DNA from 2 places in the Janthinobacterium sp. Mn2066 genome. Region 2 is predicted to be linked to the other one. Evidence: predicted binding sites of a transcription regulator. Region 2 holds the regulator's gene; the other holds the start of a gene.
What was found. The regulator FliA, encoded in region 2, starts transcription of late flagellar genes. The targets are predictions, from matches to a motif close to CTAAAGTTTNNNNNNNNNNNGCCGNTA.
Positions count from the first base shown of each region.

Region 1 (11,728 bases), on a different contig from region 2:
GCTCCATATTCAAAAGAGAGCGGCCGATCGTGCGCACCGATGTGACTTCCGGTGCGTGGAGGCATTCCCGCAGGGCGCCGCTACCGACCATGCCAGACGCGCCGATAATGATAACTTTCATGCTTGTTTTCCCTTTGGTGAGCTGTGATATTGCCTGGTCTGCATGCCCCGGATATCTTTAAATAAGGAGACCTTTAACTAAGGAGGCCTCGGCGATCTTGCCGTTTTCCAGACCAAAGCAAACCTTAGCCATATGATCCGCAATTATAAGTGAGCAGGCACTCATTATGATGCCAAAAAACGCTAGTCACCACCGATGGCGCGCCAGAAGGCATGGAAACCAGCGGCAATGGCGGCTTCGGGATGGTCAACGCCCCGACACACATAATCCATGGTTGATTCGGACATCACACCCAGCAATCCGGCATAAAACGACACTGGGACTTGCAGCAGCTGATGCGATTCCACAATTTCTTTCAGCAGCCCCATGACAAATGAAAACACATCCGCGCCGGCTGCTTTGCTAGCAACTGTCACCCGCTCGGACAGATTGAGTACATGCATGGCCTGGCGCTTTTCGGGATTGTCGATGCCCCATTGCACCAGGGCGTGCCAGGTGTGAAAGATCCTGTCGCGTTGCGAAGCGCCTAGCGGATAGCCAGGCATCATGGCATCGCGCAGCTCTGTCTTCAAATGCAAATAAAGTTCATTGAAAAGAACGTCTTTACTACGGAAATAAGTAAACAGTGTGCCGTCTGCAATGCCCGCTTGCCTGGCGATCAGCAGGGTCGGCGCTTCCGTACCTTGTTTTGCAATGACATGCGTCGCTGCAGACAGGATAGAGAGACGTTTTTCTTCGCTTTTAGCGCGTGCCATCGTATTGTTTTTAATGAGTGTTTACTCATTGTTGCATGGGCTGCCTATCTGCGCAACTCATCTGTGTATTTCATGTGCTTAGGAAGCTGTCCGCTCATCGGGTATCTCCGAACCTTTCTTGCGCACATATTCAAGGAACAGCCTGGCGCCTTTCGGCAGGCGGGCGCTGCCGTAGACGGCGTGGATGCTGGGGTCCAGTTCTTTCGATGACGTCAAACGGTATGCCTGGCACACCCGTTGCAGGGCGCCGGCCGCCACGGCAGGTTCCGCCAGCCAGCTGGCCAGGCGGGCGATGCCGGCGCCTTCCTGGGCAGCCTGGAAGGTAGCGATGCCGGACGTAAAGCGGAAGCGCGGCTGGACCTGGAAGCGCACATTGCGCGCGCCGGAAACGAAATGCCAGTCGCGCAGGATGCGCGGCGCCGAGTGCACGATGACATCGTGGCTGGCCAGTTCTTCCGGCTCTTGCGGCGCGCCCATGCGGGCGATGTAGTCGGGCGAGGCATACATATAGCGGCGGTAATTCCACAGCGGATAGCCGATCAGCTCGCTGGAACGGGGAAAGGCGCCGCGAATGGCAAAGTCCAGTTTTTCCTGGATCGGGTCGATCGATTTGTCCGAAAAATGGATATCGACCGAGACATTCGGATAGTCGCGTGAAAACTGCGCCAGTACTTTCGGCAGGAATCCCAGCGACAGGATTTCCGGCGCCGAGATGCGTACCCAGCCCTGCGGTGAATTGCTCAGTTCCGCCAGTTGATCTTCCGCTTCGGCCTGGGTTTCCAGCAAATGCTTGGCCGATGCGTAATACGTTTCGCCGGCCGTGGTCAGGGTGAACTGTTTTTGTGTGCGCAGGATCAGCTCGGCGCCGATCGCGTCTTCCAGGAACTGGATGGCGCGCGTGACGGCCGAGGGCGAACGCCCCAGCATGCGGGCCGCGTGGACGAAGCTGCGCTTCTCGACGACGCTGCAAAAGGCGCGGATTTCCCACATCAGTTTCATGGACATGGCAGGGCGGGGCGGATGGAAAACCGCCAGTAGAGCGCACGATACCTGTTTCGTCAAGCGCCACGCCTGATTGCGTTTTCCGCAATACGAAGTTGCATGCATAGCTGCAGCCATAAAATAATCGCGCGCCTATACTTGCGACCTTGCCACTGTTTTTTGGATCGCCGCATGCTGACCATCTCCCTCTTGTGTATGTTTGCCTTCTGTGCCGGCCTGATCGATGCCGCCGTGGGCGGTGGCGGCTTGATACAGTTGCCGGCCCTGTTCAACCTGATGCCGAACATGGCGTCGACATCCTTGCTGGGCACCAACAAGATCGCTTCGGCTTGCGGCACGGCCTTTGCCGCCCGCTCGTTTATCGGCAAGGTGCATATTCCCTGGATGCTGGTGCTGCCAGCCGTGGCTTGCGCCTTCGTCATGTCGTTCATGGGCGCGGCCGCCGTGTCCTACGTGCCGCAGCAAGTGGTGCGGCCGATGGTGCTGGCGTTGATCATCATCATGGCCATCTACACGTTTATCAAGAAGGATTTCGGCGCCACCCGCGAGCCGCGAGCTATCGGCACGCGTGAACGGATCCTGGCCATGGTGATCGGTGGCGCCATCGGCTTTTATGACGGCCTGTTCGGTCCGGGTACGGGCAGCTTCCTGATTTTCCTGTTCATCCGCGTGTTCGGGTTTGACTTCATCCTCGCTTCGGCTTGCTCCAAGCTGGTCAATATCGCCACCAACGTGGCGGCCCTGGCTTTCTTTATTCCTGCCGGCCACGTGGTCTACGCGGTGGCTGCGCCCATGGCGGTGTGCAACATTCTGGGGGCGCTGACGGGCACCTGGATCGCCGTGCGGCGGGGCGCTGCCTTCGTGCGCATCCTGTTTCTGGTGTTGCTGGTGATGTTGATCGTTAAATTGTCTTACGACATATTCTTCAAATAAGCGCCGGAAGCTAGCCATGAAAACCATCCAGGGTGTGCTGTGGGACAACGATGGCGTGCTGGTCAACACCGAACAGCTGTTTTATGAAAGTAACCGCGAATTGCTGTTGCCGTACGGCGTAGACCTGACGCCCAAGCAATTTTTTGACTGGTTCCTGGACAATAACTACGGCGCCTGGCATGTGTTGCTGGGGCAGGGTCACGATATTGCCCTGATTAATCACTTGCGGGTCGAGCGCAAGCGCCTGTTTGGCGAGCGGCTGCGCCAGGCGGGGCAACTGGCCTTGTCCGGTATCCATGGCCTGCTGCAAGCCTTGCGCCCGCATGTGGCGATGGGCGTGGTGACCAGTGCCTACGAGCAGCATTTCCAGATCAGCCATGCGGCGACCGGCTTGCTGCCGTATTTCGATTTCGTGCTGACCCGTGAAAGCTATGCGAACAGCAAGCCGGCGCCCGACGGCTACCTGCTGGGCTTGCAAAAGCTGGGGCTGGACCCGGCCCATTGCGTGGCGGTGGAAGATTCTCCCCGTGGCTTGCGCGCCGCCAACGCGGCCGGCCTGGCATGCATCGTGCTGCGCAACGCAATGAACCGCGATTATGCGTTTGACGACGCGTTTTGCGTCGTCGAGTCGATGGATGAGCTGGGTGTCGTGCTGGCTTCCTTTATTGGCCAGCCGGTCAGTAATTAGAGTCTTCCCTCAGGCTGATGTTGCCGGCACGCCATTACAATGGGCCATCACGTTCACCGATCAGCCCACACGATGACACTGCCTTCACTGCATTTTGCCCACGCCAATAGCTATCCTGCCGGCACTTATCGCAAGCTGTTCGGCTTGCTGGGCGCGCATTACGCTGTGCAGGCGCTCGATATGCATGCCCACGACCCCCGTTACCCCGTCAGCACGGGCTGGCCGGCATTGCAGCAGGAACTGATTGCCGACCTGGAACGCCGCTACAGCAGCCCCGTGATCCTGGTCGGCCATTCGCTGGGCGGTATGCTGAGCTTGATGGCGGCCAAGGCGCGGCCCGACCTGGTGCGCTGCGTGGTCTTGCTCGACTCGCCCGTGGTGTCGGGCTGGCGCGCCTTGCTGCTGCGCCTGGTGCGCCATACGGCCTTGGGCGAACGTTATTCGCCGGCCCGTTTTTCCGCTAAGCGCCGCTATCTGTGGCCCGATGCGCAAGCCACGTACGCGCACTTTGCCGCCAAGGATATGTTCGCCGCCTGGGCGCCGCAGGTGCTGGACGACTATATCGCCAGCGGCCTGGCGCCTCATCCGGACGGCGTGCAACTGCGTTTTACGCGCGAAGTGGAAACCGCCGTCTACCGCAGCTTGCCGCATCATATCGGCAGCCTGGTCCAAGGTGATTTTCCCGTGCCGATCGGCTTTATCGGCGGCACGGAATCGGTGGAAAGCCGGCAGGCGGGCCTGGACGCCACGCGCAAGCTGGTGGGGCCGTTTTTTCGCCAGTTGCCGGGCGGGCATTTGTTTCCCATGGAAACCCCCGAACTGGCGGCGCAAGCCGTGCATGAGATGATCACGGCCCTGTTGGCAGAGCACTAGCAAGGAATTTCAGGGGAAGGGGGCCAAAAACGCCGGCTTTTCGCGTAAAATCCTGCCATTCGGGCCGCGCCTGTACTGGCTGCGCCGCCCAGCCACCGATATTCTAGAAAGAAACCCCTGCGATGACGATTAAAAGCGATAAATGGATACGCCGCATGGCGGAACAAACGGGCATGATCGAGCCGTTCGAGCCGGGCCAGGTCAAACAGCGCGACGGTAACCGCATCGTTTCTTACGGCACGTCCAGCTATGGCTACGATATCCGCTGCGCCGACGAATTCAAGCTGTTTACCAACATCAATACCACCATCGTCGATCCCAAGGATTTTGACGCCAATAACTTCGTCGATGTCTCGGGCAAGGGTTATTGCATCATTCCGCCGAACTCGTTCGCGCTGGCCCGCACCGTCGAGTATTTCCGCATTCCGCGCAATGTGCTGACGATTTGCCTGGGCAAGAGCACCTATGCGCGCTGCGGCATCATCGTCAACGTGACGCCGTTCGAACCGGAATGGGAAGGTTATGTCACCCTGGAGTTTTCCAACACCACCCCGTTGCCAGCGAAGATCTACGCCAACGAAGGCGTGGCGCAAGTGCTGTTCTTCGAATCCGACGAAGTGTGCGAAACCTCGTACAAGGACCGTGGCGGCAAGTACCAGGGCCAGGTCGGCGTCACCTTGCCTAAAACCTAATTCAGCTCCCTGAACCAGGCTTGCAATTGCTGCGAGGCCTGGTACAGCGGCACATGGCCGCGCAGCAAGATTTGCGTGCTGCGCCGGTAAGCTGCGCTCAGTATCCCGATCTGGCCGTCCACCTGGCGCGCGACGATGGTCGTATCCAGGATGCCGGCAGGATTTTCTATTCCCACCTGGAACTCCCCATATTCCCCAGTCACTGGCGCAACTTGCCGGGCGATCGCGTGCGCCACCGTGCCCGGGATCAGTGTCGCGGCCGCCAGGCAACAGCCGCCCGAGACGGCCAGCGAGGCATGGCCCGTTTGCGGCGTAAAGTAGCGCGCGGCCAGGTTGCCACCCGCCTGCGCGGGGCCGATAATGCAGAACTTGGGGATGGTTTCGCTGCGCGCCAGCTCGTCTTGGGTCATCAGGGCGCCATCGCGGCGCCGCAAGCCCATGCGTAAACCTGTGGCGATCCAGACCGAGCGGATGGCTGCCATGAAAGCCGCGTCCGCTTCCAGTTCCCGTATCGGTTCCTGCGCCGTCTTGCCGAACTGGGCCGCGTCGGCAATCACCATCGGCACGGCCACGTCCACGCAAGAGACCGTATAAGCGCCGATCACATCCTGCACTGAGCCGGTCGGCAGCAGCTTGCCCGTTTTCGCCCCCACCGGGTCGTGCAGGAACAGGTCGACGGCGGGAAATGCGCCGTGCACGCCGGGAATGGCTGCCGTGGCATAGCCACTATCGGCCAGCTGCGTCATGCGCGAGGTGGTGATCACGCCCGTATTCGTGTTGCGGATGGACACTTCCTGCGGGCCGAAGCTTTCAGATGCCAGCAAGCCCGTGTCGATGCCCCATAGTTGCAGGGCCGACGACATATTGCCGCAATTGACGCTCCAGTCGATATGACCATGTTCGCTGGCCAGTTGCGCCAGGGTACTGACCAGCCGTGCTTGCCCCGCATGTTGTTCCACATCGGCAATAAATACCTTGTTGCTGGTGGCGGGACCCCGGCCCAGGCCCGTGATTTGCCGGTTGCCCGGCTGCGCCCCCGTTTGCGGCACGCCCATCAGGTGGCGCAGCAATTCCTCGCGCAAGTCCTGCTGCGGCGGCAGATACGCTTCCCACAGCACCAGTCCGGTGGACGTACCGCCGCGCATATGGTGGACGGGAAACTCGATTTGGCCTGCATGGAGGCGGGGGTGGAAGTCTGGCAGGGCGGGCATGATGGGAGCGTTGGCAAGAGCAAGCTCCAGTGTGCCAGCTTTCTTGCCATATCACTAGCCGACGCCGTCTTTACCTGGCTTTACACGTTGGCCCATTCATTTGCCGCCGCCCTGGCCGATAAATAAAGGGGCCAGTCAGTGGCATCAGGAGGGTATATGGTTTCAGCAATCTCATCATCAGGCGGCGCCAGCGGCGTCGTCAGCAGCGGTACGGGCAGTAGCAATAGTTCACAAATTGCCACACTGCAAAGGCAAATGACTGCCGTGCAAAAGCAGCTGGACGATACGCAAAAGGGCCAGCAGACGGACGCCACGCAAAAGCTGCAGCAGCAGCTGGCCGACCAGATCGCTGCCTTGCAGGCGCAGATTGCCCAATTGCAGGCTGCCGCCGCGCAACAAACGGCCCAGCAGACGACGCCGCCGCCCGACGGCGCCGACACCAGCACCAGCCAGGTCCGCTCGGTATCGTCTACCCTGGGTAGCGTGATCGATACTTACGCCTGAGAGTGCCGGATTTTTGCTCGCCAGCAAGGCTTGTGGCCGGTACACTAGGGGCATGACAAGAAAAGCAAGTTTGATGCTGGGCTGGCGATCCCTGTGGGAGCTGCGCCCGCAACATGAAGTCTCGACCATTACGCGCCTGCTGGGCGCATCCGTGCTTGCGGTCGCCCTGGCACTGGGTCTGATGAGTTTCGTCGCCATTTTTGGCCGGGTGGAGCGCCCCGGCTGGTGGTGGGCGTCGCTGTTGCCCAATATCGGCATCTGCCTGTGCATCGTCTGGACACTGTTCGGTGTACTGCGTGTTGCCGAGCGCTACCTGCCCGAACCGCTGCTGCAGCGCATGTCGCAGGTGCGCGATATCCGCGCCGGCATGATGCTGGGCGGATTGTCCCTGACAGGCATCATCCTGGGCATGACGGTCGGCTTTACCATCGTGCCCATGCTGCTAGATTTCAAGCTGTGGGGCATGTTTATTTCCCTGCCTGCCGCGCTGACCAAATTTGCGGTGTTTATTTTGTTGCTGATGGCTGCCAACTGGGCCTGGTGGCGCTCGCGGCTGCGCCAGCAGCAATTGCAGAATCAGGTGACGCAGGCGCAACTGCGCCTGTTGCAGGGCCAGATCGAACCCCACCTCCTGTTTAATACCCTGGCCAATATTCAAAGCCTGATGGATGTCGAACCGGCACGGGCGAAACGGATGCTGGAGACGTTTTCCGGCTACCTGCGCGCCAGCCTGGGCCAGTTGCGCCAGGGCGACAGCAGCCTGGAAGCGGAACTCGAGATGGCAGGCAATTATCTGTCCCTGCAGCAGATACGCATGGAGCAGCGCTTGCGTTTTAGCATCACTGCCAGCGAAGAAGCGCGGCTGGCCCAGATGCCGACGCTGATGCTGCAGCCGCTGGTGGAAAATGCCATCGAACATGGACTGGCGCCCAAGCTCGATGGCGGCAGCATACTTGTCCATGCAGCGGTGAGTGAAGGGCGGTTGCTGGTGCGCATCCTTGATGATGGTGTCGGTCTGGCGGCGCCCCGCAAACGCCTGCGCCCGGGCAATGGCATGGCGCTGGCCAATCTGCGTTCGCGCCTGCTGGCACAGTTTGGCACGCAGGCGAGCCTGATCTTGCGCGAGTGCGATGATGGCACCGAAGCCATGCTGGAACTGCCTTACCGCTGCAGTATAAGCACCACAGTGGCGCAGGCGGCAGCATGATGCGCGCCCTGATCGCGGACGATGAACCGCATCTGGCGCAGTATTTGCGCGACCAGTTGCTATCCCTGTGGCCCGAACTGCACATCGTCCATCTGGCGCGCAATGGCATCGATGCGGCCGCGCGCATCGCCGAGCTGGAGCCCGATATCGCGTTTCTTGATATCGACATGCCTGGCCTGACCGGCCTGGAGGTAGCGCAAGGCATAGAAGGGCATACGCGGGTGGTGTTCGTCACGGCGTTTGATGCCTTTGCGCTACAGGCCTTCGAACATGCCGCGCTCGACTACGTACTCAAGCCGGTCAGCACGGAAAGGCTGGCCCGCACGGTGGCGCGCCTGCGTGCAGCACCCGCCATAGCGCTCCCCACGGCGGCCCTGGCGCAAGCCTTGCAGCAGTTGACGGGGGCGGCCGCGTTCACCCTCACGCCGCGTCCCCGTTTGCGCTATCTACTCGCTTCCCAGGGGGAGCGTACGCACCATATCGACGTTGCCACGGTGCGCTTTTTCCACGCCGATGACAAGTACACGGTGGTGTCCAGTGTCGATGGCGAATTTTTGCTACGCACGCCCGTCAGCGAGTTGGCCAGCCAGCTCGATCCCGAGCAGTTCTGGCAGGTACACCGTTCTACCGTGATCAACCTGGCCTGGCTGGAAGGCACGCGCCGCGATGCCGCCAGCCGTTTATTCCTGCGCATGCGCGGCCACGCTGGCGAGCTGCCCGTCAGCCGCGCTTTCGTCCACCTGTTCAAGGCCATGTAGCGGCGTTCAACTGGCCCGCTTGCCATCCGTCGCGCCGGCTGTCGATTCGTCGCACAGGCCGTGCTTTGTCCGGCGGCCTTTGCCATGCTGGTGTTTTCTTTGATGGAGACACCGATGTTCAAGGCTATACCGATGCTGTTTTGCCTCGCCGGCGCGGTCCAGGCTGCGCCTGCCACGCCACTGATCGATACTATTGACGGGCGCCAGGTGGAGTCGCTCACATTGCGCCATCCCGGTTCCAGCGACGTGGTGGTGTTCGAGAGTGGTTCGCGCGGCACCATCGCCGCATGGGGCACGGTGCCCGAACGCATAGCGCAGGAGGCCTCCGTCTTTGTGTACAATCGGCCCGGTTACGGCCATAGCGCGGCCGCTACCACGCCACGCGATGGCCGCACCGTGGTCGAGGAGTTGCGCAGCCTGTTGCGCCAGAAGGACTTGAAGCCGCCGTATGTGCTGGTCGGCCATTCGCTGGGCGGCTTGTATATGCAGCTGTTTGCCAGGACTTATCCGCAGGAAGTGAAAGCGCTGGTGCTGATCGATGCGCTGTATCCGCGCATGGTGAAGGGGACGCAAGAGTTTCCCCTGCTGACGCGTATCGCCGGCCAGCTGTTCTTTTCACGTTCGGTGTGGCGCGAAATCGAACAGATCGATGCAACAGGCGAGATGGTCTTGCGCCTGCCTGCAATCGATGACAAACCGATGGTGAGGCTGGTCAATCAACCCGTGTCGAAGACGGCGATTGCCGTCGATTTTGGCGCGTTCCGGATGGACAAGGCCACGCGTGATGCCGTCCGCGCGCTATACCCGAAAGCGCAGACGGTGGTAGTCGACTCCAGCCATCAGATGGCGCTGACGTCGCCGGAGGTGGTGAGCGAGGCCATCTTGCAGATGTTGACCAGCTCCGGCGCATCAGATTAAAGCAATCAGCCTGGCATCTTTGCCGGCAAGATCATCTCTACGCTCAGCCCGCCATTGCTGCGGTTGCCGGCGGTGATCGTGCCGCCATGGGCGCCGATCACGTGCTGGGCGATGGCCAGGCCCAGGCCATGGCCATCGGTGGATTTTTGTGTATTGCTGGCGCGGAAGAAGGGTTCGAAAATGGCGCCCAGGTCGGCTGCCGCCACGCCGGGACCCTGGTCGAGCACGGCGATGCGCACTTGCCGGCCGCCGTCGAGCAGCGAAGTTGCCACTTCCACCGCGCCGCCGTCGGGGCTGTGCTTGATGGCGTTGCGCACCACGTTTTCCACCGCCCGGCCCAGCAGGTCGGCCTGGCCCGTCACGATGGCTTCGCCGATATCGGCGTCGCCGCTGAGGCTGATGCTGATCTGGCGTCCGCCTGCCTCGTAGCGGGCATCTTCCACGATGTCGTGCAGCAAGTCGGCGATGCTGAAGTCTTCGCTGAGCGGGTTGACGGCCGCCGCTTCCAGCCGCGACAGGGTCAGCAATTCACCGATCAGCTTATCCATGCGCACGCTTTCGCGTTCGATGCGCTCCATCGACGCCGCCATTTTCTCGGGTTGCTGGTGGGCCAGGCCGATGGCGGCCTGCAGCCGCGCCAGCGGCGAGCGCAATTCATGCGAGACATCATGCAAGAGCCGCGTCTGGCTATCCATCAGGTTTTGCAGGCGTCCCGTCATGCGGTCGAAATCGTGGCCCAGGTCATTCAATTCGTCGCCGCCCGGCTTGTTGCGGAAACGCGGCGCCAGGTCGCCGCTGGACGCGCCTTCGAAGGCCAGCCGCAGGTCGCGGATGGGACGGGCGAAATACCAGGCCAGCAAGAATGCGAACAGCAGGCTGGCCACGGTGGCGGCCACCACGGGAATGAAGCTGCGGTAAGGCGTCATCATGCGCGGGCCGGACGGCATGCCGCCCATGTCGCGCATGCCATTCATCCCGCCCAAGGGAGCGCTTGCCATGGCGCCCGGTGGCGGTGCGCTGGCGTCAGCGGAGGCGCGGCCGGGCGGCATGGTGCGGGGATCGCCCATCACGATGGCTTGCAGGGTATCGCGGGCGCCGCCGGTATCGAAGCTGCGGAAATGTTCGGAATACGGCAGGAACAGCAGCAGCCGCACGCCATCGGCGCCTTCCAGTTCGCGCACCACGCGCCGGCCCATGTGCTGTGCCCGCATGGCGCGCGCCTTGGCCAGGGTCGCTGGCTGGACATGACGGCCCAGCAATTCGTGGCCTTGTGCATTGACGGCATACACGCGCAGGTGTTCCGTTTGCACCAGCAATTGGCGCAGGGCATTGCTGCCGCCAAACTCCAGGGTGGCGGCAGCCGCATCGATGGCCATCTGCGCGGGCGGGCTGGTATCGATATCGAGCAGGCGTTCTTGCTGGGCAGCACGATTTTTCAGCCAGAAGGTGCCGCCGATGCCGATGGTGGCGGCAAACTGGGCCAGCAGGATACACAGGAAAAACTTCCAGAACAGGCGTCCCACGCTTATTCCTTGATCAGCTGATAGCCTAGCCGGTACACCGTCTGCAGGCAGGAACGGCCATCGGAAAGGCAGCCGAGCTTGCGCCGCAGGCTGCTCAGGTGTACATCGATATTGCGGTCGAAGCGGGCCATGGGACGGCCCAGTCCCAGTTCGGACAGCTGGTTCTTGCTGACCGGCTTGCCTGCCTGGCGCACCAGCACTTCCAGCAAATTGAATTCCGTGCTGGTCAGTTCCAGATGGGTGCCGGCCCAGGCGGCGCGGCGCTGCTGCGGCCACATCGTCAACTGGCCCACGCTCAGGGGCGCGGCGCCGGAATTGTCTGGTTGCACCGCCTGCGAGCGGCGCAGGATGGCGCGGATGCGGGCCGTCAGTTCGCGTGGCGTGCACGGCTTGGTGACGTAATCGTCGGCGCCCAGCTCCAGTCCGACGATGCGGTCCGTATCGTCGCCGCGCGCCGTCAGCATCAGGACCGGCATATTGCTGCCGGCGCGGATGCGGCGCAAGGTTTCCAGGCCGTTCATGCGCGGCATCATCACGTCGAGC
Region 1 is NZ_JBMOUF010000002.1:346,557-358,284, forward strand. It holds gene ACL9RI_RS04835 (epimerase) at 1-121, opposite strand, end outside; gene ACL9RI_RS04840 (TetR/AcrR family transcriptional regulator) at 304-876, opposite strand; gene ACL9RI_RS04845 (LysR substrate-binding domain-containing protein) at 955-1,875, opposite strand; gene ACL9RI_RS04850 (sulfite exporter TauE/SafE family protein) at 2,050-2,811, shown strand; gene ACL9RI_RS04855 (HAD family hydrolase) at 2,828-3,499, shown strand; gene ACL9RI_RS04860 (alpha/beta fold hydrolase) at 3,572-4,372, shown strand; gene dcd (dCTP deaminase) at 4,495-5,064, shown strand; gene ACL9RI_RS04870 (PrpF domain-containing protein) at 5,061-6,275, opposite strand; gene ACL9RI_RS04875 (FlxA-like family protein) at 6,432-6,779, shown strand; gene ACL9RI_RS04880 (sensor histidine kinase) at 6,832-7,986, shown strand; gene ACL9RI_RS04885 (LytR/AlgR family response regulator transcription factor) at 7,983-8,744, shown strand; gene ACL9RI_RS04890 (alpha/beta fold hydrolase) at 8,859-9,662, shown strand; gene ACL9RI_RS04895 (ATP-binding protein) at 9,668-11,185, opposite strand; gene ACL9RI_RS04900 (response regulator transcription factor) at 11,188-11,728, opposite strand, start outside.
Region 1: ACL9RI_RS04875 (FlxA-like family protein) is a predicted target of FliA. The motif match lies at 6,370-6,396, and genes of this name have one in related genera.

Region 2 (11,728 bases):
GCTGCAAGGAACCGATCTGCGCCGGTGCGGTGGTGTCGGGCAAGGTAACGGAAACGGTGCCGTCGCGCGCCACGGTAATGCTCAGCGCATTGGTCGGCACGGTGATGGCCGGCTGGATCACGAAACCTTCGGAAGTGACCAGCTGGCCGTTGCTGTCGGTCTGGAACGAGCCGTCGCGGGTGTAGGCAGTGGCGCCGTCCGGCATCAGTACCTGGAAAAAGCCCGTGCCGTTGACCATCACGTCGCGCGAATTGCCGGTGGCCTGCGGGTTGCCCTGGGTATGGATGCGTTCGGTAGCCACGGTGCGCACGCCGGTGCCGATCTGCAAGCCCGATGGCAGCTGGGTCTGCTGCGACGATTGCGCGCCGGGCTGGCGCACGTTTTGGTACAACAAGTCTTCGAACACGGCGCGCGATTTCTTGAAACCGGTGGTGCTGACGTTGGCCAGGTTATTGGCAATCACGTCCATCTGCGTCTGCTGCGCTTCCAGCCCCGTCTTCGCGATCCAAAGTGAACGTATCATGTTTTTTCTCCAGTAACAGCGCCGGCAGGCCTGTGAACAATTTCTATGTGACCATTATGCGGTGATCCCTATCAATTCAAAGCGAGGATCTGGGTTGCTTTCGCGGCGTTATTCTCGGCATTCTTCAACAGGCTCATTTGCGTTTCGAACTGGCGCGCCAGCGAAATCATGCTGACCATGGCATCGACCGGGCTGACATTGCTGCCTTCCAGCGCTTCGGTGGTCAGCTTGACGCCTTGGTCGGCCTGCGCCGTGGTGCCGTCTTTCAGGCGGAACAGGCCATCATCGCCGCGCACCAGCTGCTGCTCGGGCGGATTGACCAGCTTGATGCGTCCCAGCACGGTCGATGGGCCGGGCGGGATATCGGTGGAAATCGTGCCCACCGTGCCATCGCTGGCAATCGACACCGTCACGCCGGGCGGGATCGCCAGCGGGCCCGTATCGCCCTGCACCATCAGCCCGGACTGGGTTTGCAGCATGCCGTTTTCATTGATCTTCAGGCTGCCATTGCGCGTGTAGGCCTCGGAACCATCGGCCGACTGCACCGCGATCCAGCCGGCGTTTTCCACCGCCACGTCGAGCGGACGCCCCGTGTGCTGCATCGGGCCTTGTGAAAAATCCGAGCCGACCGTGGAATCGACCACGAAGGCGCGCGTCGGCATCAAGCCGTCGGCCACCACCGGCACGGCGCGGAAAGAGTCCAGCTGGGCGCGAAAACCCGTGCTGGTCGCGTTCGCCAGGTTGTTGGCAGTCGTCGACTGCTTCTCCATGATGTGCTTGGCGCCGGAGCTGGCGGTGTAGATAAGACGGTCCATGTGTTTCTCCTGCCGGTAACGCAACTAAACGGGATTACTACAATATCAAGGGTGCCTCGACAAGTGTAGCGAGCGGTTCAATACCGGGTTGAGTAGCGCAGCTGTACGGAGGTACAGCGAGCAACGCCGACCCGGTAGTGAGACGCGCAGTAGCTTGGCGAAGCACCCATCAATTAGCGCAGGTTGACGATGGTTTGCAATACCGAATCCTGCGTCTTGATGGTCTGCGCATTCGCCTGGTAAGCGCGCTGGGCAGTGATCATGTTGACCAGCTCGGCCGTCAAGTCGACGTTCGACACCTCCACCGCCTGCGCACGCAGGTTGCCCAGGTTGCCGGTCTTCGGTTCGCCCGTGATGGGGGCGCCCGAGGCCGAGCTTTCGGCCCAGGCATTGTTACCCAGCGGCACCAGACCGTTCGGATTGGAGAAGTTACTCAGAATCACCTGGCCCAGGCTGCGCGTCTGGCCATTGCTGTACTGCCCCTGGATGATGCCGTCATCGCCCACCACGAAGCGGCTCAGCTGGCCGGCCGGATAGCCATCGGCGATGGTTTTCTTTTCGCTGGTGGCAATGCCGAGCTGGGTCGAGTTGGTGAAATCGACCTTCACCGCCAGGTTGGCATTGGCGCCCGTGGCAGGGAAGATAGGCAGGTTGACGGTCACCGGCAACGATTGCGGCGGCGTCAGGTTCAGCATGGCGACCTTGTCCAGGCTGCCGCCGGTGTTAAACACCAGCGAACCCGTCTTCACGGCAGGCACTACCGTCACGGCAGCGATGGCGGCGTCAATCTGGTCCGGGGTGCGGCTGGAGTTCAGGCCGTTAGGCACCGCGCTGCCATAGGTGGCGGCAATCGCCGCCAGCTGGGCTGGCGAAGCGCCGGCAGCCGTCGCGGCGGCGGTCACGGCGGCGCCAGCGGCATTGCCGTAGGCAACAGCGGCGGCGGCCACATTGGCGGCGTTCAGCGGTACGGCGGTCACTGCCGTTTGATAGGCGGCGCGCGCAGCCAGGGCAGCCGGGTCCGTTTGCAGGGCAGCGGCCGCCTTCATGCTGGTCACTTCCATATTGTCATTGGCCGTGTACACGTCCCAGGTATTGGTACCCGTCTTGACGTAGAACATGGACATGGTGTGGGCGTTGCCCAGCGAATCGTAGACGGCGACCGGGATCTGCTTGTTGTAGGAGGTCGGGTCGCTCATGCTGAACGGCACCGTGGTCGGCATATCCGAATTGGAATTGAGGTTGACCTGGGTATCGACCTTGGTGGTGGCTTGCGGCTTCATGTCGGACGGATCGATTTGCAGCGGCACGGCAGCGCCGGCCAGGATCTTGCCGTTGACATCGGCCGGATAACCGGTCAGCTGGGCCAGCTGGGCATTGACGATAAAGCCTTGCTTGTCTATCTGGAACTGGCCATTGCGCGAATACTGGATGGCGCCATTCACGCTGGTACGGAAGAAGCCGCTACCATTGATGGCGATATCGAGTGGATTGGTGGAGTTTTCGATGTTACCCTGCGTAAATTGCTGGGCAATTTGCGACACCGATACACCGATACCCGCCTGGTTGCCCGCCACGCCATACAGCGAGTTGGCATAAATGTCGGCGAACTGTGCCTGCGACTGCTTGAAACCCACGGTGGACGAGTTGGCGATATTGTTGCCGATGACATCCAGCGATTTGGCGGCGCCGTTCAAGCCGCTCAGGCCTTGTTGGAAAGACATTGTATTCTCCTGGTAGGAATAAGGTAGTAAGGCCGGGGAACCGGCTTACAGAATCTGCTTCACGTCTGCCATCGTGATACTGCCCACGCCCGGCACATTCAATTTCACGCCACTGGCGCCCGTCGACACACTGGCCACCGAACCGAACATCAGCGCGGTAGCGTCTTTCAACTCGACGCCGCCGCGCGTGGCCACCACCTTGAAGGTGTAGGCGCCATCGGGCAGCACCACCGGCTTGCCATCCTTGTCGAGATCGCCGGTGGTGCCGTTCCAGCCCAGCGGCAGGGTGCCCGGATCCTGCGCCCCCAGGTCGATGGAATGGACGAGCTTGCCGGACTTGTCGTAAATGTCCACCTGCACCTTGTCGGCCGCCGTCGCCAGGTCCACGCCCAGCAGGGCGGCGCTCTTGCTCAGGTTGATATCCTTACCCGCCGTCAACACGCCGTGACCGATGATGTTGGCTGCCTGCATCGATTCGGCTTGCTGGTAACTCGATTTCAGGCTGTCGAGGGTCGTGTTGAGGTTGTTGATGCCCGTCACCGTCGACAGCTGGGCCAGCTGGCTGGTCAGCTGTGCATTGTCGAGCGGGTTCATCGGATCCTGGTTTTGCAGCTGGGTCACCAGCAAGGTCAGGAACTTGTTGGTCTGCGCCTCGACGCTATTCGGATCGGCCGTGCTCTTCTTCGGATTCATCGTCGCCATCAAGTCATTCGAGATGGAGGTATTGGTATCTACGGTAGCCATGGTTTTGATGAGCCTTATTGGCCTAAAGTGAGGGTTTTCAGGAGCAGCGACTTGGCCGCGTTCATGGTTTCCACGTTCGTCTGGTACGAGCGCGAAGCCGACAGCATGTTGACCATTTCATCGACGGTATTCACGTTGGGCATGGTGACATAGCCCTTGTCGTCGGCCAGCGGGTTTTTCGGGTCATACACCAGCTTCATCGGCGACGGATCGTCGATCACCTTTTGCACCTTGACGGCAGTGGCGCCATTGGCCATCGGCACGGCTTCGAACACCACCTGCTTGGCGCGGTAGGCTTCGCCACTGGCGCTGGTGGCGCTGTCGGCATTGGCCAGGTTGCTGGCCACCGTGTTGAGCCGCTGCGCCTGGGCGCTCATGGCCGAACCGGAAACATTAAAAATATTAAATAGCGACATGATTATTGTCCTCCCTGGATCGCCGTCAGCATGCCCTTGATCTGGCCATTGAGCAGGGTGATGGCGGTTTCATAACGGATGGCGTTGTCGGCAAAGGCGTTACGCTCCAGGTCCATATCGACCGTATTGCCATCGACGGCGCCCTGCGCCGGCGTGCGGTACAGCAGCGGCGTGCCATCGGGCAAGCTGCCGGCCGCCTTGCTGCCGGCGGCGCCCTCGACGCCCTTGCCCGCCATATGCTGGGGCGAGGTGGCCTTCAGTGCGGGCGCCGCGCCGCCGGCCTTGGCCAGCGCGCCTTTCAGGGCACTGGCGAAATCGACATCGCGCGCCTTGTAGTTGGGCGTATCGGCATTGGCGATATTCGAAGCGAGCACTTCCTGGCGCGTCGAACGCAAGCTCAGCGCCGTCTCATTGAAGCGCATGTAATCGTCGAGTTTACCTATCATTTCAGGCTCCGGAAAAAGTCGCCACTGGCGCCCGGTTTGGCGGATGAATGGCGTTTTAGTGATGACAGGAAAGATAGTACGGCGGCGGCCTTGCCAGCCATCGCCGGATCAGACCGCACTTTTACCCCTTAATCCTCGCTTCGACCGGGCGCGCGCGGTCTATCATGGCACCATTCCAGAGGCCTATCACCATGAAAAAACCGCTCTCCTCCGCTCGCTCCCTCTTGCTGCCGCTGGCTTGGCTGGCATTGCTGGCGCCACTGGCACAGGCGCAGAACGCGGCTGCCGGACGCCAGTCGCCGGAAACGCTGCGGCAAAGCGTGGAACAGTTCCTGCTGGTGCAAAGCAATGGCTTGCCAGGCAAGGTCAGCGTCACCGTCGGCGCCGTCGATCCGCGCCTGAACCTGGCGCCCTGCCCTGCGCCGCAAGCGTTCATGGCGCCCGGCGCGCGCGCCTGGGGCAAGACCACGGTGGGCGTGCGCTGCACCCAGCCCGCCAACTGGACTATTTATGTGCAAGCCAATGTGGCGGTGGTCGGCGACTACATCGCCAGCGCCGCGCCACTGGCGCAAGGACAAACCATCGACGCTACCCAGCTGGTGACCATGCAGGGCGACCTGGCCGCGTTGCCAGCGGGCATAGCCACCGACATGGCGCAGGTGGTCGGCGCCAGCGCCAATGTCTCCTTGCCACCCGGCACGCCGATGCGCCTGGACACCTTGCGCCGCAAACCGGTGGTCATCCAGGGCCAGCTGGTGCGGGTGGTGTCGAGCGGCAATGGTTTCCAAGTGGCATCAGAAGGGCGCGCCATCGGCAATGCCGGCGACGGCCAGGTGGTGCAGGTACGCACCCAAAGCGGCCAGCAAATCAGCGGCGTGGCGCGCGCGGGCGGCATGGTGGAGGTGGCCTTTTAAAGCGGGCTGGACAGCGATATTGTCGTCTGGGGCACTAAAGTTTCAAGAGACGGTGCCGATAAAGAGACATATCCCGGAGTTTTTTGACTTCGACCAGACGAGGATCATGTTGTGAAAATCACCGAAACCATCAAGAGCAATCCCGCTTTGCCGGTCGCGCCGACCAATACCTCGGGCGCCCGCAATGCCGAGAAAGCACAAGCAACACCGACGACGTCGGATAATGTACGCCTGTCCTCGCAAGGACAGGCATTAGCGGCCAGTGCAACTGCCGGCAGCGGCGGCGTGTTCGACACGAAAAAAGTGGAACGCATCAAGCTCGCCATCGCCGACGGCCAGTTCCAGGTCAATTCTGAAAAAGTGGCAGACGGTCTCCTGGATACAGTCAAGGACTTGCTGCACTCACGAAATAGATAGGTTTCCCCATGCAATCAGTGACTCCGTTTTCCAGTCTGCGCGACGAACAAGAGCGTATGACCGCATTGCTGGCATTGATGAAACAAGAACAGCTGCATCTGGTTGCAGCTGAAATCGATGCCATCACGGAGATCACGACCCGCAAGACGGTGCTGGTCGGGCAATTGAGCCAGCTGGCGGCGCAGCGCCACCAGGCGCTGGCGGCAGCCGGCTTTGCCGCCGCCGAAGAAGGCATGGATGGCTGGCTGGCCCAGGCCGGCAACCCGGAAGCGGCAGCATTATGGACAGAATTGCTGAGCACCACGCGGGCAGCCAAGGAACAAAATCGCTTGAACAGCCTGCTGGTCAACAAGCACATGCTGCACACCCAGGGCGCGCTGAACGCCGTACGCCCACCCGCCCAAAGCGGCAACTTCTACGGCCCCAGCGGCCAGGCTACCAGCAATACCGTCAGCCGCCGGGTCGTTATCGGCTAAAGCCGGGACCCAGCACAGCTCAGCTGTGCGCAGCACGCCCCGTGTGCTGGCGGAATTTCGCGGCAATACCATTTCCCTTGGCCAACGCCGCTGCCTGCTGTTCCGGCGTCAGCGCATCGCGCAAGGACTGCCAATACTGATCCGCATAAGGATTGACGCCGCCTGGCCCCAGGATATCGTCATGCACCAGGCGCAGGGCCGACACATAACCATAGGCCAATAGCGGATCTTTCGGCACGATATCACCACCGCGCAGATATTCCTTCATCAAGGTAGTCGCGCCGATAATCTCGCCATCGTCGGCCCGTTCCGTCAGTTGCGCGATGGCCTGGCGTTTCCACTCAAGCACCAGTGGGTCATTGGGGCGGTCACGCAAGGCATTGGGGTCGCCAAACGGCCCCGCCTCAAGAAAACTGCTGGTGGCGCCGTACGCACCTCCCTTGACGGCGGCGGCCAGGAAGTCGAGGCGGGAATTTTTCTGGCTCTGTGTCATGCCACCGCACAACTTTGCTTCGGCCGCCGTTTCCCCTGCCGTCAATTCGCTGCCCCGCGCAAATTCCACTGAAGGCAAGTGCCCCTCTGCATTGAAGTAAATGCAATCATCGAGCAGATGGTAGGCCGCATCCGCATCGTCGGGATTGCCGCTGGCGGCCAGGCGTTCCAGCTGCGCGCCCAGGCTCGGGGCGGCAGGCGCCACGGCCGATGCGGAAGCGGCATCGGCGCCCGGATTGAAATAGGAAGACAGGCTGCGTCGGACTTTCGATACCTGCAGCGCCGCCGGTGCGCCATCGCCTGGTCCAGGAGCATAGGTGTAGACCAACATCAATACTGCAGCAGAGACAACAAGGACAACGGTGGTTTTGGCTGGCATGACAAAGTGGCTAAATGATGACAACCACAAGTTAGCACAGCCGCATGCCAAAAAGATACTTAGCCGCCCGCTTTTTTCGCTTTGTGTCCTGCAAGTAACAGCGCCGCCATGATGGCATCCACATGGTCGCCCTGCACTTCGATCACGCCCTCCTTGACCGTGCCGCCCGAACCGCACTGGCTGCGCAATTGCTTGCCCAGCAAGGCCAGCGCGACGGCGTCCAGCGCCAGGCCTTTTACCACGGTGACGCTCTTGCCGCCACGACCCTTGGTCTGGCGCGACACGCGCACCTGGCCATCGCCGGCAGGCGCAGCCTTGGCGTTGGCCTTGCATATACATTGCCCCACCGGCTGGCGGCAGGCTGGGCACATGCGGCCCGTTTCGGTGGAATACACAAGACCGCCCAGGGAACTGCTTTTCATGATGAAGATAAAGTAAAAGAAAGGCCGCGATTGTAGCAAGCTAGCGGGGCGCCGGTGCAGGTACAGGCGCAGCCGGCGGCGTCGGCACTTCCGTCACGGTTTCGGGAATGCCGGACAAGATCGTCACGGCAACCCGGCGGTTGCGGGCGCGCCCTTCCGGCGTGTCGTTCGGCGCCACGGGGATATTGTCGGCGTGGCCGACGGCCGTCAGGCGCGACGCCTGCACGCCGCTGGCGATAAACAGCCGCACCACGGCGCTCGAGCGCGCGGCCGACAATTCCCAGTTCGAGGCGAAATTCGAATTGCTGATCGGCTGGATATCGGTGTGGCCCTCCACCTGCACGTCGTGACTATCGTCCTTCAGCAGCACGGCCACGGCGCGCAGGGCCTGGTCGGACTCCGGCGTCAGCGCGGCGGCGCCCGGGTCGAACAGCACGCTGGCATTGATTTCCACGCTGACGCCGCGGCTGGTCTGCGTCACGCGCACCTTGCCTTCCTTGACCAGCGGCGCCAGGGTCGAGGTCAGGTCCTGCGCCAGGCGCGTCATGTGCTCGCGTTCGCGGCGGATCGCTTCGGCGCGGCGTTTCAGGGCCGGGTTGGGCAAGGCGACCGCTTGCGGCGCTTCCATGATCAGCGGCGGCGCGCCTTTATTCAGCCCGAAGGCCTCGCCGATGGCGTCTGAAAACACGCGGTATTTGCCCTCGTTGACCAAGGAGAGCGCGTACATGACGACAAAGAAGGCGAACAGCAGGGTAATGAAGTCGGCATAGGAAATCAGCCAGCGGTCCTGGTTGTCCGGCTCTTCGTCATACTTCCTGCGCGCGCGCCGCATCATGGTCAGTGCTCGTGCAGCAGGCTCGATACGCGCTCTTCGATGATGCGCGTATGGTCGCCGGTGGCGATGTCGTAGAACACGGCGGCCGTCACTTCATACTGGGTCACGCGGCGCGTGACGATGGCCTTCAGTTTATTAGCGACCGGCAGGAACAGCAGATTGGCCAGGCCCACGCCATAAATGGTGGACACAAACGCCACCGCGATGCCGCCGCCGAGCTTGCTCGGGTCGGTCAGGTTTTCCATCACGTGGATCAGGCCCAGCACGGCGCCCAGGATGCCGATGGTGGGCGAATAGCCGGCCGCCGATTCCCACACCTTGACGGCCTGGCGCTCGGCCAGTTCATAGGCGGTGATTTCCACGTCGAGCAGCTGGCGCAGCTTGTCGGGCGCGATGCCGTCGACGATCATGCGCAAGCCCTTGGCGTTAAAACGGTCGGCCGTGTTTTCCATCAGGCGCTCCAGCGCCAGCGGACCGTCGCGGCGCGCCGTCAGGCTCCACAGGCCGATGTCGCGCGACAGCGCGGCGCGCGTGTCGGCCGGCGGCTTGAACACCCAGCGCAGCATTTCCAGGCCACGCACGAAGGTGCGCAGCCGCGTCTGCAGCAGCACGGCGCCGAAGGTGCCGATCACCACGATGGCAAACGCGGCCGGCTGCAGCAGCGAGGCCATCTTGCCGCCTTCGAGCGCCTGGCCGACCAGGAGGCCGGCGACGGCCAGCAGCAGCCCGATTACGCTGGACCAGTCCACGCCTGCTCCCGTAAGGTTGCGCGCAGGCGCGCGACGGCCTGGGTATGCAGCTGCGAGACGCGCGATTCCGATACGCCCATCACCGCGCCGATCTCCTTCAGGTTCAGCTCTTCTTCGTAGTACAGGCCCATGAGTATTTTCTCGCGTGGCGGCAGCGCGTCGATGGCGTCGATCACGGACTGCCGGAAATCGGTATCGAGCAGGGAGCGCAAGGGGTCGCTGTCCTCGTCCACGCAATGGCGGTCGAGGAAGCTGTCATTGCCGTCCGGGTCATGAAAGTCTTCGTAGTACACCAGTTGGTGGCCGCCGCCCTCGCCCAGCATTTCCTGGTAATCGGCCAGGGGCATTTTCAACAGCTTGGCCACTTCCGACTCGGTCGGCGGATGGCCCAGGCGCTGCTGCAGGATGCTCATCGCCTCTTCGATCTTGCGCATGTTCTGGCGCATGCTGCGCGGCAGCCAGTCGCTGGTGCGCAGCTCGTCGAGCATGGCGCCGCGGATGCGCAGCACGGCATAGGTCTCGAACTGCGCGCCATGGGTTTCTTCGTAGCGGGTGATCGCATCGAGCAAGCCGATCATGCCCGCCTGGATCAGGTCGTCGACCTCGACCGATGGAGGCAGCTTGGCCTTCATATGGTGCGCCAGACGCTTCACCAGCGGAATATGTTCCGTTAGCAGATAGTCTTTGTTCGATTTCCCTTTGACCGTGTACATAGGCTGCTTATTGTTCTATATATGTGCTGCTAATCGATTCAGGCGCTGAAATGGTGTGCACTCCCCGTCTGATACAAAGTGGAGCCCAGCACCGGCGCCGCCGAACGGGCCAGCCGTTCCGCCAGGGCGCGAAACGCCACCGACGCGCCAGCCAGCGGAAATGCATCGATCACGCTGCGGCCCAGGCGCGCCGCGCGATGCAGGTATTCATCGGCTGGCACCGAGCCCATCGATGTCAGTTTCACGGCCAGGTAGCGGTTCGCCGCCTGCGCCATATTATCGTATACCACCTTTGCCTCGGGTTCGGAAGCACCCGTCACCAGGATGCCGAAGGGACGGCGTCCCAGTTCCTGGCTCAAACGCTTGATCAGGCTGTACGCTGCCGTGATCGAGGCGGCGCTGCCCGACACCTGCACCACGATGTCGGAAGTGGCCATCAGCGGCACGGGAAAGCAGGCGCCGCTCTCGCCGACCACGCCATCGACCAGCACGATGCCGGTCTGGCGCGCCATCACTTCGAAGGTCTTGGCCAGCCGGCGCGATTCGTCATTGGTGGCAAAGTCGGGGCTATCCATCTGATAGTTGCGCGCCCCCAGGGTGGCCACGCCAAAACCCTGCGGTACAGCATGGATCACCTGGTTCAGGCCGCACTGCTGGCGCGCCACGTCGAGCAGGCTGGCGCCATGCGCCAGGCCCAGCCGCGCCGCCACGCCTTCGCTGCTGCCGCTGGCGTCCAGCAGCAGCACTTCATTGCCCGTATAAGCGAGCGACGCGCCCAGGTTGATCAGCATGGCGCCCTTGTCATCCTGCGGCGTGGCCGACAACACCGTCAGCACGCGCGGCTGCGGGCCGCCCAGCATGCGGCGCAAGCCTTCGGCCTGGTCGAAATCAAAATTAGCCAAGGTGTCCCCCGCGCGCCTCATGGTTGCGGGCCACCGCCTGCGCCATCAGCAGCGGCAGTTCGGCGTCGGAAAACTGGGTGGCCGCCGCATCGCGCTTGAGTTTAAACGCGCGGTCGACCAGGTAGCCACGGTCGCCCAGGTGCAGGTCTTCCGGCACCCGCTGGCCATTCGAGACATAAAACAGGTTGAGTTTCTGGCGGATCACCACGTCGAGCACGTTACCGATCGAGGCGGCTTCATCGAGCTTGGTCATGATGCAGCCGGCCAGGCCGCTGCCTTGATAGGCGCGCACCACTTCGTTCAGGGTTTCCTGGGTGGCGGTGGCGTTCAGGCACAGCAGGCGCTTGACGTCGGCGCCGGCGCCCGACAGCATGGCCACCTGTTCGGTCACCATCTGGTCGCGCTGGCTCACGCCCACCGTATCGATCAGCACCGTATGCTTGTTCTTCAATTCTTTCAGGGCGATGCGCAAGTCGGCTTCATCTTTCACCGAATGCACCATCACGCCGAGGATCTTGCCGTAGATGCGCAATTGCTCATGGGCGCCGATACGATAGGCGTCGGTGGTGATCAGGGCCAGCTTTTCAGGGCCGTGGCGCATCACGCAGCGGGCCGCCAGTTTGGCCGTGCTGGTGGTCTTGCCGACACCGGTCGGGCCGACCAGGGCAAACACGCCGCCCTGCTCCAGCATGGCGTCTTCATTGGCCATGGTGTTCAGGTTGCGGTTCAATACCGTCTTGATCCAGCGCATGCTTTGCGCGCCA
Region 2 is NZ_JBMOUF010000001.1:587,033-598,760, reverse strand. It holds gene flgG (flagellar basal-body rod protein FlgG) at 1-523, opposite strand, end outside; gene ACL9RI_RS02600 (flagellar basal body rod protein FlgF) at 595-1,338, opposite strand; gene ACL9RI_RS02595 (flagellar hook protein FlgE) at 1,512-3,059, opposite strand; gene ACL9RI_RS02590 (flagellar hook assembly protein FlgD) at 3,105-3,803, opposite strand; gene flgC (flagellar basal body rod protein FlgC) at 3,818-4,219, opposite strand; gene flgB (flagellar basal body rod protein FlgB) at 4,222-4,665, opposite strand; gene flgA (flagellar basal body P-ring formation chaperone FlgA) at 4,857-5,579, shown strand; gene flgM (flagellar biosynthesis anti-sigma factor FlgM) at 5,691-5,996, shown strand; gene ACL9RI_RS02565 (flagella synthesis protein FlgN) at 6,005-6,472, shown strand; gene ACL9RI_RS02560 (hypothetical protein) at 6,492-7,295, opposite strand; gene ACL9RI_RS02555 (translation initiation factor Sui1) at 7,403-7,765, opposite strand; gene motD (flagellar motor protein MotD) at 7,806-8,597, opposite strand; gene ACL9RI_RS02545 (flagellar motor protein) at 8,603-9,349, opposite strand; gene ACL9RI_RS02540 (RNA polymerase sigma factor FliA) at 9,331-10,062, opposite strand; gene ACL9RI_RS02535 (MinD/ParA family ATP-binding protein) at 10,101-10,964, opposite strand; gene flhF (flagellar biosynthesis protein FlhF) at 10,957-11,728, opposite strand, start outside.